Regions from separate parts of the Sphingobium sp. ZW T5_29 genome, predicted to be linked through region 2. Evidence: riboswitches for the same ligand, from Rfam matches in the RefSeq annotation. Region 2 holds a riboswitch; each other region holds the start of a gene.
The links. Region 2 has a riboswitch for cobalamin ahead of ACI3KQ_RS11140 (cobalamin biosynthesis protein CobG). Riboswitches for the same ligand answer to the same signal wherever they lie in the genome.

Region 1 (5,287 bases), on a different contig from region 2:
TCGCTCCCGACACGGCCACCGCTCCGCCCACCCCGATGGCGACGCCCAACATCATGCGCAGCCGCGCCTTGGCAAGGTCGACGCCCAGCGCCTGCGCGCCTTCCTCCCCCAAGGTCAGCGCGTCAAGGCTCCGCCCATCCGCGATCAACAATGCTCCGCCGATGACGACGCAGGGCAGCGCGATCCAGACATGGGCGTAGCTGCGGTTTTCCAGGCTGCCCATCAGCCAGCTCATGATCTCCATGGCGGCGAAGGGATTGGGCGAAAGGTTGAGCGACAGGCTGATCCCCGCCCCGGTCAATGTCGCAACGGCGATGCCCGCCAGAATCAGGGTCAGCGGACTTTCCGAAGGCCCCGCCAACAGGAACAGCGCGGCGATGGCGATCAGGCTGGTGCCGATGGCAAGGACCGGCAGGATCGCGGGATGAATCTGCGCCAACCCGAAATAAAGCGCACAGACCGCCCCCAACGCAGCGGCATTCGACGCGCCAAGGACGGAAGGTTCAGCAAGCGGATTGCGGAGATAACCTTGAAGCGCCGCCCCGGCGAGGCCCAGCATCGCGCCGACGATCAGGCCGAGCAGCATGCGCGGCATGCGCAGGTCGACAAGGATGGCGCGCGCGACCTCATCACCACCGCCAGTCAGCACGGCGAGGATGCGAGCGGGAGAGAGCGCAACCGCGCCCAGCGTCAGCGATCCCAACGCCGCAAGCAGTGTCAGCGCGATCAAAAGCGGCAGGAGCATCGGGTGGCGGCGCGCGCTCATGGCTTGCTTCTCTGCTGCTGCCCGGTAGAGCAGGTCACCTCCGTGCTCCTGCGAAGGCAGGAGCCCAGTCCAGACGGTCTTAACTGGGCTCCTGCCTTCGCAGGAGCACTGAACGTCCAGGAGGCGATTTGATGCGCAGAAAGATCATCGCGGCACTGCTGGCGTTCAGCCTGACCGCCGCCGCGCCCGCGCCCGCGCCGCCACGGCGGATCGTGTCGCTCAACACCTGTGCCGACCAATATGTGCTGGCGCTCGCCGATCCGGGGCAGATCGCCGCGCTCAGTCCCTATGGGCATGACCCGGAATTGTCGGCGGCGGTGGCCAAGGCGCGGCGCTTTCCTGTGCTGAAGCGCCCTGCCGAAGAAGTGCTGGCGTTGAGGCCTGACCTGGTGATCGGCTTTCCCGATGGTGCAGGCGGCGTGGTCGGCGCGCCGGATGGCAGATGGCGCAAGCTGGGGTTGGCGAGCGCCGACAGTTTCGCCGCCATCCGCACCCAAATCCGGCAGGTGGCCGCCATCGTGGGCCATCCCGCGCGCGGCGAGGCGCTGATCGCGGGCATGGAGCGCGACCTTGCCGCCCTGCCCCGGCCAAAGCGCGGCGGCGTGGCGGCCTATTATCAACGGCGCGGCTATATGACCGGCACCGGCACGCTGGTCGATGAACTGATGCGGCGGGCGGGATTGGTCAACCTCGCGGCGAAACTTGGCAAGCCCGCGCTGGCGCAAGTGCCGCTGGAACAGATGATCGCGGCCAGGCCCGACTATCTGATCGTGGAAGAAGGCAGCGAGGCGATCGTCGATCAGGGGACGGAGATGCTGCACCATCCCGTACTGCGATCCATCCCCCGCATCCGCGTACCGCAATCCTGGACGGTATGCGGCGGTCCCGCCTATGTGCAGGCCGCGCGCAGCATCGTGGCGCAGGCGGATGCTGCGCCGAAGCGCTGAGGGGCAAACACTCACGCCCGCCCCTCTTGCCATAGTTCAGAAGCGGACACGCACGCCGCCATAGGCCGACCGGCCGTAGGTGCCATAACCATAGGCGGTGGCGTATTCCTGATCGAACAGATTGTCGATGCGGCCATAGATTTCCAGATTGTCGGTGATCGGGAAAGACGCGCGAATGTCGGCGACTGCATAGCCGTCGATCTGGATCCGGTTGCGCGTGACTGGATCCAGGTCGACGCTATCGCTGACCATCGTCACGGTAGCGCCAGTCGAAAGGCCAAAGGACCAGACATAGTCGACCGATGTGCTGACGGCGTTGGCAGCACGGCGCAGCAGACGCTCGCCACGGGTCGCGCTGCCCGGCGAACGGTCCCGCGCATCGACATAGCTGTAGGCGGCGGTGAAGGTCAGCGCATCGACGGGCCGCAGCGTCAGCGTCGTTTCCACACCCTTGGCGCGGGTACGATCCAGATTGCCGTAAGTGAAAGTTGTATTGTCGTAATTCAGCTGGTCCCGCGTGTCGCGCCAGAAGCCAGTGACCGACAGCACCGCTCGGTCACTCCCCAGATTCTGGTCGATGCCGATGTCGTAGCTTTTCGAACGTTCCGGTTTCAGGTTCGGATTGCCGCTGAACGTGTCGTAAAGCTGATAGAGCGACGGCGCCTTGAACCCTTCGCCATAGCTCATGCGAAAATTGGTCGCGCCACCATTTGGGGTGTAGTTGGCGTTCGCGCCAAAAGTCGTGGCGCCGCCGAACTGGCTATGATCGTCCTGCCGCACGCCTGCGGTCATGGACAACCCTTCGACCGGCTTCACGATGGCCAGGGCATAAACGCTGTCGATGTTGGCGCGATGGCTTTCCCGCGAACCAAAACCGAAAAACTCATAATCAGGCCGTTCATGCTCATAGCCCAGCAGCAGCTTCACTTCATCGATGGGCTGATAGACGCTCTCATATTCAAAACGCAGGTTCGTACCCGAATAACCAAAGTCCGGGGCGTTGCCGCGCAGGAAATAATAGTCGCGGTCCTGCTGATACCAGGTCACGGCTGCCCTGTTGGTCAGCTTGCCATCGAACAGCGCGAAGTTAAGACCGGCATAGCCGATATATTGGCTGGACCTGGCAGCATCGGGGCTATCGGTCGGCGCGCCGAAGAAGCTGTCATAGTCAAGATCGCCGTGAATATAATAGCCGCGCAGGTCCAGGCTCACATCATCGGTAAAGGCGATCTTCAGCCGGGCATTGCCGGTGATATTTTCATAGCCATCCTTTTCCGAGCCGCCGAAATCGGGAGCAACGGCGGAAATGCCGTCGGTGCGGAAATAGGCAACACCCACGCCGCCCGACAGGATGCCGCTGGCGCCCGACACATCCGCCTTGGCATTCAGCGTATCGGCATAGCCATAGTCGACCGATGCCTTGCCGCCAAAGCCTTCGCCTGGAATGCCGGTCATGATGTTGACGACGCCGCCGATCGCCTGGCTGCCATAGGCGATGGAATTGGAACCGCGCAGCACTTCGATCCGCCGGATGTTGCCGACCAGCAGATTGCCGAAATCATATTGATCGCCAATGCCGCTGGGGTCGTTGACCTTCACACCGTCGATCAACACCAGGGTCTGCGTCGTTTCCGCGCCACGCAGCGACACGCTGGTGACATTGCCCAGGCTGCCCGTGCGATTGAAGCGAACACCCGGCGTTGTCATCAGCAGATCGACAACGCTGACATTCTGGCGCGTTTCGATCGTCTTTTCGTCGATCACCGTCACCGCCTGCCCGACTTCGTCGGTCGGCTGCGCAATGCCCAGCGCGGTGACGACGATTTCGTCAGCGTCTTCGGCAAGCGCTGGGGTGGCGGCGAGCAGCGCCAGCAGTGAAATTCCGGTCCTGATCATGTTCTTGTCTTCCCTGAGCGTCATGCGACATGAGCCCAGGGCCTCCGCATAAGCGGCCAGTGCGCGGAAAAGAGAGACGCCAGCCCCGTCACGCGCACCGATGCGGCCCTGCGCCGCTTCGTCGCTCAGACGGAAAACCGTGCCTGGGCCGATCCCTGGACCCAAGGCAAGAGCGACCATGCGCCGGCAGGTTTCCTGGCTCGCGGGTCGTCGCGGCGATGCACGGGCCTTCCCGGACTTTCACGCCCAGTGGCCGGTCGCCCTCGCCTCCCCCTTATTGAAGGTCGCGGGTTCCCCTGTGCATCGCGCTCGCCGCTTACAGTTGCAGGGGCAGCTGCGGATTTGGACGGATGAACCGTCCACACCGCATTCCCTTTCCAGCGCGATCTTCGTGAACAGTTGCCCACTCACGCCGCGCGCCATAGGGGAAGTTGAGGGTTCTGCCAAGGAGTGGATAATGCGATTGCTGGGCGCGGTGCTGGCCGGAGGGCGATCCAGCCGGTTTGGGAGCGACAAGGCCATGGCGCTGATGCCGGATGGGCGCATGCTGATCGACCATGCGGTGGCGGCGATTGCCCCCCATGTGGAGGCGGTGGTGGTCTGCGGACGGGCGGTCGAGGGGCTGACCAGCCTATCCGACCGGCCCGCGCCGGACATGGGGCCGCTGGGCGGGCTGAATGCGGCGCTGCATTATGCGCGGGACGAAGGCTATGACGCGGTGCTGACGACGGGGTGCGACATGCCGGTCTGTCCCAAGGCTCTGGTGGAGGCGCTGGCGGGAGAAGGCGCTGCGGTGTTGAAGGGGCAGCAACTTGCCGGTTTCTGGCCTGCCGGGCTTGCGGATGAACTGGACGCGCATCTGGCTGAGGAGAATAGCCGGTCGATATATGGCTGGCTGGAGCGGATCGGCGCGCGGATCGTGAAGCGGGCGGACATCGTCCTGCCGAATATCAATCGACCGCAGGATATTGCGGGATTGCCAAAGAACTAGCCACTCCGTGCTCCTGCGAAAGCAGGAGCCCAGTTCTAACGGCGCAAATGGGCTCCTGCCTTCGCAGGAACACCTAGTTACATCATCAGAACAGCAAACCCACGGGCTCCACCGGTCTGAACCTGCCGATACCCCTTACCTTCCTTCCAACTAAGGCAGGGGCATCGACAGGCTCAAGGCAAAGATGTGGAGGGCAAGTTCAAACCTGTAGGACGACGCTCGTGGCGGTCTCCACAGGCATGGCCGTGCCCGCCACCGCTTCACCAATCAGAAGCAGAGTCGGATCTTCATCGCTGATCGTGGCCACCAGGAAGGCAAGCGCCGACAGCTTGCCCCGGATCAGGCGTTCGGTGGGCAGCGATACATTGACCGCCACCATCACCGGCGTTTCGGGATCGCGCCCGGCGCCGATCAATTGGCGGCTGATCTCGCCAGCAGCGGCGCGGCCCATATAGATGCCGAGCGTGCCGCCGGGACGGGCGAGCGTTTCCCAGTCGAGCTTTAGCGGCTCACCAGCTTTCAGATGCGCGGTCACCAGTGTCAGGCCGCGCGCCTTCCCGCGCAGGGTGAGCGAAGCGTTGCCGCTTGCCGCCGCCGCGCTGGCGGTGGTGATGCCGGGGCAGATGTGGAACCGGATGCCGTCTGCGGCCAGATGCTCCATCTCCTCGGACGAGCGGCCGAAAACCG
Region 2 (5,287 bases):
GGTGTCGATCCTGGAGTCCGACCGCGTGGACGCGATGCTTGATATTCCCAAGGGCTGGGAATGCCTGGGCCTGCTGTGCCTGGGCAAGGCGATGAGCGAGGAAGATGTGCCGGAACTGGAGCGGCGCGGCTGGGAACAGCGCACCGACTGGCATTCGGTAGTCGTGAGGCGTTAGACGAAAGCATCGCGCACAACGACGGAAGGTGGACCCATCATAAAAATGCTGTAATAACAAATAGATATCATAAATCGCGGCCTTGTTGTTGCGCTGCCCGGGCTATATCTTTGTTGTCGCATCGCTTTTCGCGGAACACCGGTTCCCACTTTTCCGCCCGATGCCCTAATCCCCGCCACCGAGCAGGAAGCCCAGCGCCAGCGTTTCGAACCGTTCCTTGCATTCGATCATCGCCCAATGGCCGCATCGGGGGAAGACGTGCAATTCCGCGTTCGGGATCACGCGCATGGGCAATAAAGCGCCGTCCAGAGGGCTGACCTTGTCATCGCGGCCCCAGGTGATCAGCGTCGGCGCCTGTATCCGGCCCAGATAGTCAATCCGCTGCGAAACCGCGGGGCCGGTCATCGACTGGGCGATGAAATCAAGGGCTGAGCGCGTGTACATTTTGCGGCTGCTGGCCATCGTCACCGGTTCCAGCGCCGCCTTGTACCGCATGTCGATCAATTCATCAGTGATGATCGATTTGTCGAAGACCATGGATTCCAGCCAAGCGACGATATTGTCACGGGTGGGATTTTCGATGAAATCGACCAGCCGCGTCAGCCCTTCATTGGGGAAGGTCGATGTGATGTTGAACCCGATGCCGCCAATGGTAATATAGCGCAGTACGCGATCCGGGTGTGCCGCGGCCAGGTGACCGCCCACAATTCCGCCATAGCTGTTGCCGATGACGTGGGCGCGATCAATGCGCAGGCCGTCCATAAGCGCCAAGACCGCATCGCGCGCCACGGTAACGGGATCGCCATCGACTGGATCGCTTTTCCCATAGCCGGGCGCGTCGAGGATGATGGTGCGGAAATGACGCGCAAAGAGAGGCAGATTGCCTGCGAAATTGGCCCAGCCGGTTACGCCGGGACCGGATCCGTGGAGCAGCAAGAGAGCCGGACCCGACCCTGCTTCATGATAATGTAGCCGACCATTTGCGGTTTCCAGAAACCGGCTCGTCGTGTCGAAGCTGAGTTCTGTCATCTCTCTCTCCCTTATCCTTATCTGGCAAGGGACTAGTGGGGCGGCAGGACGGACGCAAGACAGCGCGGCCCATCCCCCTTTCCTTTGCCCGACGATCGCCCTATGAGGCGAAGCGGATCGGTTAGCCGGTCCATCGATCGCGTCGGTGTCCCTTCGGGGGCTTAATTGGGAACGCGGTGCGGGAGCTTGCTCCCTAATCCGTGGCTGTCCCTGCAACTGTGAGCGGTGAGCGAGATACGGACGATCGCCTGACAGGTGATCAGCCACTGGAGAAATCCGGGAAGGCCCGTGTCCCTGCATTGACCCGCAAGCCAGGAGACCTGCCGACGCAAAGGTCGCTCTTGCCATGATCCAGGGGATGGTCACGGCTCGGTTCTCCGTTTGAGCGACGAAATTTTTGCGCGGCTGCGGCTGTGCTGGCGTGCGGCTGTCCGCCACGCCGGTACGCCGTCGCCATCGTTGCTTGGCGTCTGGAGGGCTGGAAAAGTGCAGGACCGATCACGGCGCGCGTTCGCCGATCAACCGCCCCGTGCCGTGGTGCGGGGTTGGTGCCCCAGCGCGTGGCAACCGATGATGGCGGGCGATGGGCTGTTGGTCCGCGTGCGGCCGCGTCTGGGGCGGATGACCCGCGCCCAGACACTCGCCCTGTGCGACGCCGCGCTGCGTTTTGGCAACGGCCATATCGACCTGACCAATCGGGCCGGGCTGCAAATCCGTGGGGTGCGCGATTGCGACCATCCGCCGTTGGCGCACGCGCTGGCGGAGGTCGGGCTGATCGATCCTGACGGCGCGGGAGAGACCCATGCCCCGGTGATCCTGAACCCCGACTGGACCCCCGGCGACGACACGGAAACCATCGCTTTGGCGCTGATCGACCGGATGCGCGAATTGCCCGCCCTGCCGCCCAAGGTCGGCTTTGCCATCGATGCCGGTTCCACCCCGGCCTTGACGCACAGCCCGGCGGATTTTCGCATCGAGCGGGATGGCGCGGGCGCGTCGATCCTGCGCGCCGACGGCCGGGACTGCGGCACGGCGACGAGCGCCGAAAGCGCGGTCGATGACATCATCGCGATCACCCGATGGTTCGTCGCGAGCGGCGGCGGACAGGTCGGGCGCATGGCCCGCCATGCCGCGCCGCTGCCCCAATGCGCCGACCGGCGGCCTGCTCCGCCCCGCGATGCCGCCGCCGTCATCGCCGCCAGCCCTGGTCGGTTCAGTGGCGCGCCATTTGGCCGCGTCGAAGCCGACAACCTGCGCATGGCGATGAGTGAAAAGACATATGGCGTGCGCCTGACCCCCTGGCGCGGCCTGATATTGGAAGGGGACGACGGGCCGTCCGACGATCCCGCCGACCCCCTGCTACGCACCTGTGCATGCCCCGGCGCGCCCGCCTGTCCCCAGGCGAGTGTCAACACCCGCGATCTTGCAGCGCGGCTGGCTCCACATGTCGCCGACCTGCATGTTTCAGGCTGCGCCAAGGGCTGCGCACGTCCGGCGCAGGCCGCTACCGTCCTGACGGGGCGAGACGGCGCTTTCGACCTGGCGTTGAATGCTCATGCCGGTGCGCCGCCGGTGCGCGCCGGGCTGAACCCCCTTCAGATCATCGCCCTGTTCGGAGCAAATTGATGCCGCATGTCTATGAAACCGATGGAGCGGCCATTTATCGCCAATCCTTCCGCACCATCCGCGCGGAGGCGGACCTGTCGCACCTTTCACGCGAGGACGAACGCATCGCCGTGCGGATGATCCATGCGGCGGGGCTGGTCAGCCTGGAAACCCATATCCGCTTTTCGCCCAGCTTTGCCAAAGCCGCCATCGCGGCGCTGGAGGCAGGCGCGCCTATTCTTTGCGACGCCCGCATGGTGTCCGAAGGAATCACGCGCGCGCGCCTGCCAGCCGCCAACCTCATCATCTGCACGCTGCACGATCCAGACGTGCCCGGCCTTGCCCGTGCGATGTCAAACACGCGATCCGCCGCCGCGTTGGAATTGTGGCGACCGCATCTGGCGGGTGCGCTGGTCGCCATAGGCAATGCGCCGACCGCGCTGTTCCACCTGCTCAACATGCTGGAAGACCCCGCCTGTCCGCGCCCGGCGGCGATCATCGGCTGTCCGGTCGGCTTCGTCGGCGCGGCGGAATCGAAAGAGGCGCTGTGGCAGGTGCAGCCCGTGCCTTGTTGTATCGTGGAAGGCCGACTGGGCGGCAGTGCGATCACGGTCGCGGCGGTCAACGCAATTGCGAGCGCCGCCGAATGAGCGGCACTATCCATGGCGTGGGCTTAGGCCCCGGCGCGCAGGATTTGATGAGCGTGCGGGCCGACCGGCTGATCCGCGAGGCGCGCCACATCGCCTATTTCCGCAAGGCGGGGCGGCCCGGCCATGCCCGCCGGATCGTGGAGGGCATGTTGCGCGCGGATGCCGTCGAATATGCGATGGAATATCCGGTGACGACCGAAATCCCCTTTTCCGATCCCCGTTACAATGCCCGTCTGTCGCCCTTTTATGCCGATTGCGCAGCGCATCTGCACGGGCTGGCGGCGCAAGGGGAAGATGTGGTCGTCCTGTGTGAGGGCGATCCGTTTTTCTACGGCAGTTTCATGCACCTGCACAGCCGCCTGGCGGCCCATGCGCCGGTGCGCATCGTGCCTGGCATTACAGGCATGTCGGGCGCATGGACGGCCAGCGGCACGCCGATCAGTTGGGGCGACGATGTGCTGACCGTGCTGATGGCGACCCTGCCGGAGGATGAGTTGGCGCGGCGCATTCATGACACCAATGCGTTGGTGGTGATGAAGATCGGCCGCAACCTTGCCAAGCTGCGCCGCGCGGTCGAGATCGCGGGCAAGCAGGACTGCGCCTGGCTGGTCGAATATGCGACCATGGCGGACCAGCGGATCACTCCGCTGGCCGACGCCGATGCGGTCACAGGCTATTTTTCGATCCTGTTGATCCACGGGCAGGGGCGGCGGCCATGAACGGATGGGTGGCGGTCGCAGGACTTGGCCCCGGCGCGGAGGCGCTGATCACGCCGGAGGTCAGCGCGGCGCTGGATGAGGCGACCGACATCATCGGTTATGCGCCCTATGTCGCGCGGGTGGCCGACAGGCCGGGCCTTATGCGGCATCCTTCGGACAATCGTGTCGAGTTGGACCGCGCCGCGCATGCGCTGAACCTGGCGGCGCGGGGCCATCGGGTGGTGGTCGCTTCGTCGGGCGACCCCGGCGTCTTCGCCATGGCGTCCGCCCTGTTCGAAGCGCTGGAGTCCGGCCCTGGCGAATGGCGCGAAATCGACATCCGCGTCCTGCCGGGGATTACCGCGATGCTGGCCGCCGCCGCGCGGGCGGGCGCGCCGCTGGGCCATGATTTCTGCGCCATCAACCTGTCCGACAATCTAAAACCCTGGCCATTGATCGAACGGCGGTTGCGGCTAGCCGTGCAGGCGGATTTCGCCATGGCATTCTACAACCCCCGATCGCTTTCGCGACCCGAAGGATTTGCCCGGACGATCGACATCCTGCGGGAAACTTGCGAAGCCGGTCGCCTGATCCTGTTCGCCCGCGCCGTATCGACGCCGCAGGAGGAACTGCGCATCGCCACAGTCGATCAGGCCACGCCCGAAATGGCCGACATGCGCACGGTGGTGATCGTGGGGTCCAGCCGCACGCGCATGATAGACCGCCCCAGCGGCCCCATCCTCTACACCCCGCGTTGGGCCGAATGATCCAGCCAGTCGATCACGTCCGTAACGCTGTGCGTCGTCTGTGCATCGGGCAGGGGTGGCCGGTCGATCATCAGCACCGCTATGCCCAGCGCCCGCGCGGCGTCCAGTTTCGCCCGCGCGCCGGTGCCGCCCGCATTTTTGGCGATGACCAGTTCGACCCGATGCTGCCGCATCAGCGCAAGGTCGCCCGCCAGTGTGAAAGGCCCGCGATCCACCACCAGTCGGTGGTTGGGCAAGCTGGGCGCAATGTCCGGTGCGTCCACAAAGCGCATCAGATAGTCATGCTGGGGCTGGTCCGCGAAGGCGTCCACATGCATCCGCCCCAGCGCCAGCATCACGCGGCGCGGCTCACCATCCAGCGCG
Region 3 (5,287 bases), on a different contig from region 2:
TGCCTGTCCAGCGATGAAAGATATAAAGCCAGCGCTTGACCATCTTCCAGAGCGGCGCGGAGGCGGGAACCGATGGTCCCCGCCCCGCCACTCGTCCAAGGTCAGAAGCCGACATGCAGCGTCGCTTCCACCGTGCGCGGATCGCCCAGCACCCATTGCGTCATGCCATAGGTGGCGCGCGCGTAGGTTTCGTTGAAGACATTGCGCATGCGCAGGGCAAGGCTGGCCCCCGGCACCAGTTGCCACCGCACGCCTATGTCCGTCAGGGTATAGGCGGGGACGACGCGGCTGTTGGCGGCGTCCTGAAACCGCCGACCGACATGGCTGACGCCGCCGTCGGCGATCCAGCCCCTGGCGAATTCCCAACTCACAAAGGCGTTGGCGCTGTTTGCCGCCACATTGGTCGGGCGATTGCCAGTGCGATCGAACAGCGCGCCGCCTACCGATTCATTAAAGTCGTCGTAACGCGCGCGCAACAGGGCGGCGTTCAGGGAGATGCTCAGCCCGTCCAGCGGCTCCAGCGACAGCGATGCTTCGACGCCCCTGGACGATTGCTGGCCCACCTGCACCTGCAGCGTCGGGATCAGCGGATCGGATGTCAGCAGCTTTCGCTTGACGATATCATAGACGGCCAGGGTCCATTGGCCGCGCGATCCCCAGAAAATATGCTTGATCCCGGCCTCATATTGGCGGCCAGTCGACAGGTCGAAGCTGCTCTGGACGGTGCTGGTGGACACCAGCGCGCCGACCGGGTCGGCAGCCGTTGCATATTGCGCGTAAAAGGACAGGGTCGGCACGGGATTATAGACCGCCCCGGCGCGCCATGTGACCGCATCGGGCGTCGACGTGAAATTGTTGGCCGGGGTCACATGATCGGTCTTGGTGATTTCCGGGCGGTCGTAGCGGATTCCGCCCACCAGCGAGAAATGATCGCTGAACCTGATCCGGTCTTCGGCGAAGATCGAATATTGGCGGATCCGGTTGGTGTAGCGCGGCCTGGTCGGTGCGCCGGGTTGATGGATGAAGGTGCCAAGGCTGACCCCGTCCACATCCACGAAGCGGATCGCGTCATTGCCCGAATTGCTGACATTGGCATAGCTGATGCGGTTGAGATCGAAGCCCAGCACCATCTGATTTTCGACGCTGCCCAGGTCATGGCGCAGATTGGCGCTGACCCTGGCCCCGGTCTGTTTCTGGATATGATATAGTTCAAGGAAGCTAGACTGGCGAACCTGCGCGGGCGTCGTGCCGGTTTCGGGTATGAAGGTCAGACGTTCGGCATTCTTCCAATATTTATTGGCGGTCAGGCGATAGAGGGTGGCGTGCAACGTCAAGCCGTCCGAAGCGTCCCAATCGATCTTTGCCTGGGTCCAGTCGTCGCGAAAGCGCAACTGCGCGTCCGACACATTATAGTTTTTGCGACGCAAGGACGGGTCCAGCCTGTCATCCACCAGCGGCGTGCCGAACCATGTGCGCGGGCGTTGCTTGCTGTGATCATGCGACAATGTGACGGCAAGGTCGGGCGCGAGTTGCAGCTTTATCGCGCCAGCCACGGCGAATGCGTCGGAATCGCCGCGGTCCATCCATCCTTCCGACCGGCGATAGCTTGCGTCCGCGCGAAAGCTGAGGCCGTCGGTCAGGGGGCCGCCCGCGCCAGCCGCGACATTCAGGCTGTCATAGGATGCCACGCCGATGCGACCGCTGACCGTCATTTCATCGGACGGCTGCTTGCGCACCACGTTGACGGCGCCGCCGATCGCCCCTTCGCCATAAAGCACGGAGGCGGGGCCGCGAAGTATCTCAACGCTTTGCGCCATCCACGGATCGGCCGGGAAGGTCAGCGTATTATTGTACATGCGCATGCCGTCATACAGCGTCATCACCGAATTCTGCCCGGTGAAGCCACGGCTGGAGAGGCCATATCCAAAGACGCCCGATGTGTTGACAATGCCGGTGGCGCGGGCGGCGGCATCCTGAATGGTGAGGTCGCCGCGCAACCGGATCGCATCGCCGTCGATCGTTTCCACGCTCGCGGGCGTTTCCAGTGGGGTGAGGCCAAGGCGGCTGGCCCCTTCCACCCTGGTGTCGAGCCGCGGCGTTTCCACCGCGCCGGTTACGATGATCGCGGCGCTTTCCGCTTCGGGCGTGGCATCGGGTGTCGCCGCCCCGGCAAGGACAGGCACGGCATAAGCAATGGCCGCAGCAGCAGCCGAATATAGTCTGGTCATATATATACCCCGTCGGCGTCTTGCGACGTTCAGCAGGGGCGTGCCGTTCACGAACGGTCGGCAGCCGACATCGGCCGGACGCCAGGGGCGACCGACACGGCTTCCGATGCGGCCCCAGCCGCTCGGTCGTCGCTCAGACGGAGTTCACCGTGCCGCGGCCATCCCCTGGACCAAGGCAAGAGCGACCAGACGCCGGCAGGTCTCCTGGCTCATGGGTCATCGCTTGATATACGGCCTTCCCAGGCCTCGCAGGATTTAGCGTCCGGCCCAGTGGCTGGCGGAAGGGCGTGAATGCCGTCCGCACATGTATATCGCGCTCGCCACTTACAGTTGCAGGGACAGCCGCGGAATTGGGCCACTTGCGCAGCCCGCACCGCATTCCCTTTTCATCCCCGTTGCCGGGGAACCGACGCGATCTTGATCCTTCCCGCACCCATCGGATGCGGAATGGACAAGGCTCCTTATATTTCCGAATTTTACTATGCAAGGTCAGATCGACGGGGCCTGGACATGCCCGCAGCCACCGACGCAGACCCTTCGCCTCAGGCGGGGACGAGGCGCCGTTCATAGCGCCAGGTGCCCCAGATCTGCTGAGCCCGGCGCATGGCGGTGCGCATGCGGTTTGCAGGGAGGAGCGTCGGTTCGGCCCCTTTATCCGCCAATTCAGGTGGCAGGTCGTGGAATCCGGCGCTGCGGACGGTGGGTAGGCGTACAGCTTCCCGGCACAAGGCGGTGAAGCGCCGCATGACCCCATGGTTGGGCCGTCGCCGGTCGCGTGACAGCATTTCGAAACTGTGGGTCAGCGCAATGAAAGCGCCATGCCTGTCCTGCACCGCATGCCTGAGGCCTGCGCGCATTTCGCCAGCGGACATGGCGCATAGCTGGGCGGGGCGGAAGCTGCCGGGGCAGTCGATGATGCCGCTCACCGGCGCTTCCAGCACGCCCAGCTGGCGCGTGATCCCCGCCAGGGCGCGCGCGCCGGTGATGCGGCAGCCATGTCGGTGATAGGCCGGATTGACGCTGCTGTCCCAGGCGATGCCCAGCTGCGCCAGAGCGCGCAGCGTATCGTCATTCGCGCCGAAATTGCCCGCGCGGAAGGCGTTGATCGTTGGCGCGCCCGCGGCTTCGAGCCATGTTCGGGCCATGTGCAAAAGGATCAGCTGATCATCGAGCGAAAAGTCGCCGATATTGCGTCCTGTCCGCCCCTGAACCGGGGAACAGGCCGCGTCGGCCAGCCATTCGCTATGGATATGCAGCTGCACTTCATGCCCCCGCTGAACGATCGCGGAAACGATGGGCTTAAGGAAATCGGGCCCGAACACCAGCGCGGGCATGGGGTCGAGGAAGAAGACGCCTTTCAGCCCATATTCTTCCAACCGGTCCATCTGCCAGCCGATTCCGTAGCTGCCGCCATGCGCGTCCCCCCAGATCGAGCTGCGGATATTATCATCCAGGCTTATCCCCCGCTGATGCAGCAAGGCGGACAGTTCCGTGTCGACGGTGATCAACAGGGCGGTAGAGGGGTTATCGTCCAACATGATTCCGCACCCTAAGCGGTGCGGTTTAAGGAGCGGTAACTGCGCCCCGAAAGAAGAAACGGGGCGACAGATCAGACCAGCGGATTGAATTCCCCATAGCCGCCCTGGAAGAATAGCAGCGGTTTACCCGGCGTTCCCGCCTCCAGCGCCATGACGCGCCCGACGGCGATATAATGGTCGCCCACTTCATGGACCGCGTCCAGCGTGCAGTCGATCCAGGCGACCACCCCGTCCAGGATGGGGGAGCCATTGGCCGAGGCACGGTGCGTCACGCCGGAAAACCTGTCCTCCCCCTTGCCGGAAAGCTGCTGGCAGAGCGGCCTCTGGTCGCTACCCAGCACATTGACGCAGAATTTCCCCGCTCGTTCGATCAACGGCCAGCTGGTGGACGTCCTGGCAGGGAAAAAGGCGACGAGCGGCGGGTCCAGCGAGACCGAGGTGAAGGAACCAACCACCATGGCGACGGGGGCGCCCTGGTCCATGGCCGTCACGACGCAGACGCCGGTCGGATAATGGCCGAGCACGCGGCGGAAGGTTGCACTATCGATCGCCGCTATTTCCGTCATTGCCACGTGCCTGTTCCCGTCAAAATCAAAGCGCGACGCCTGCCGAGGCGAGCACCGCAAGCGTCAGAAGTTCCGAAGCGTTGGATGACATCGTCGCGATCTGCACCGATTTGTCCATGCCGACCAGCATCGGGCCGATGGTGGTGGACCCGCCGATTTCCCGCAGCAGCTTGGCCGAGATATTGGCCGATTGCAGGCCCGGCATCACCAGGACATTAGCCGGACCGGACAGGCGGCTGAACGGGTAGTTTTTCATGACGGTGGGATTGAGCGCCACGTCCGCCGCCATTTCCCCTTCATATTCGAAATCGACTTCCCGATTGTCGAGCACCTTGATGGCGTCACGCATATTTTCCAGATGCGCGCCGGGCGGATTGCCGAAGTTGGAATAGGACAGGAAGGCGACGCGCGGTTCATGGCCCATGCGGCGAGCGACGGCAGCGGTGCCTTCCGCAATATCGGCCAGTTCGCAAGCCGATGGCCGTTCATTGACCGTCGTATCGGCCAGGAACACCGTCTTGTCCTTCGAAATGACGACGTGGATGCCGAACGGCGTGCGGCCCGGCGCTGGGTCCATGACCCGCTTCACTTCGCGCAGGGTCTGGGCGAAAGGCCGGGTCATGCCGGTGATCATCGCATCGGCGACGCCCATGGTGACCAGCAGAGCGCCAAAGATGTTGCGATCGCGGTTCACCATGCGCTCGCAATCGCGTCGCAGATAGCCGCGCCGCTGCAACCGTTTGTAGAGGGCGTCCACCATGTCGGGCACCAGCGGCGAATTGACGCTGTTGTGCAGTTCAAAGCTTTCAGGGTCGCGCACGCCCAGGGCCTGCAGCTTTTCGATGACATTCTGCCGCCCGACCAGCACCGGAATGCCATAGCCAAGGTCGCGGAACTGGATGGCGGCGCGCAGCACCACTTCTTCTTCGGCTTCGGCGAAAACCACGCGCTTGGG

Region 1: another riboswitch for cobalamin. It lies ahead of ACI3KQ_RS07750 (TonB-dependent receptor plug domain-containing protein); the one in region 2 lies ahead of ACI3KQ_RS11140 (cobalamin biosynthesis protein CobG).
Region 3: another riboswitch for cobalamin. It lies ahead of ACI3KQ_RS03465 (TonB-dependent receptor); the one in region 2 lies ahead of ACI3KQ_RS11140 (cobalamin biosynthesis protein CobG).

Annotation. Positions count from the first base shown of each region.
Region 1 is NZ_JBJDRM010000007.1:86,291-91,577, reverse strand. Features, by position in the region: gene ACI3KQ_RS07760 (FecCD family ABC transporter permease) at 1-766, opposite strand, end outside; gene ACI3KQ_RS07755 (ABC transporter substrate-binding protein) at 898-1,713, shown strand; gene ACI3KQ_RS07750 (TonB-dependent receptor plug domain-containing protein) at 1,750-3,609, opposite strand; cobalamin riboswitch at 3,777-4,044, opposite strand; gene ACI3KQ_RS07745 (molybdenum cofactor guanylyltransferase) at 4,067-4,600, shown strand; gene cobA (uroporphyrinogen-III C-methyltransferase) at 4,800-5,287, opposite strand, start outside.
Region 2 is NZ_JBJDRM010000011.1:92,689-97,975, forward strand. Features, by position in the region: gene bluB (5,6-dimethylbenzimidazole synthase) at 1-175, shown strand, start outside; gene ACI3KQ_RS11135 (alpha/beta fold hydrolase) at 341-1,204, opposite strand; cobalamin riboswitch at 1,331-1,547, shown strand; gene ACI3KQ_RS11140 (cobalamin biosynthesis protein CobG) at 1,775-2,830, shown strand; gene ACI3KQ_RS11145 (precorrin-8X methylmutase) at 2,830-3,459, shown strand; gene cobI (precorrin-2 C(20)-methyltransferase) at 3,456-4,178, shown strand; gene cobJ (precorrin-3B C(17)-methyltransferase) at 4,175-4,924, shown strand; gene ACI3KQ_RS11160 (cobalt-precorrin-6A reductase) at 4,900-5,287, opposite strand, start outside.
Region 3 is NZ_JBJDRM010000003.1:182,536-187,822, forward strand. Features, by position in the region: gene ACI3KQ_RS03460 (PepSY domain-containing protein) at 1-115, opposite strand, end outside; gene ACI3KQ_RS03465 (TonB-dependent receptor) at 102-2,228, opposite strand; cobalamin riboswitch at 2,405-2,654, opposite strand; gene ACI3KQ_RS03470 (hypothetical protein) at 2,771-3,766, opposite strand; gene ACI3KQ_RS03475 (flavin reductase family protein) at 3,838-4,332, opposite strand; gene ACI3KQ_RS03480 (NADP-dependent malic enzyme) at 4,358-5,287, opposite strand, start outside.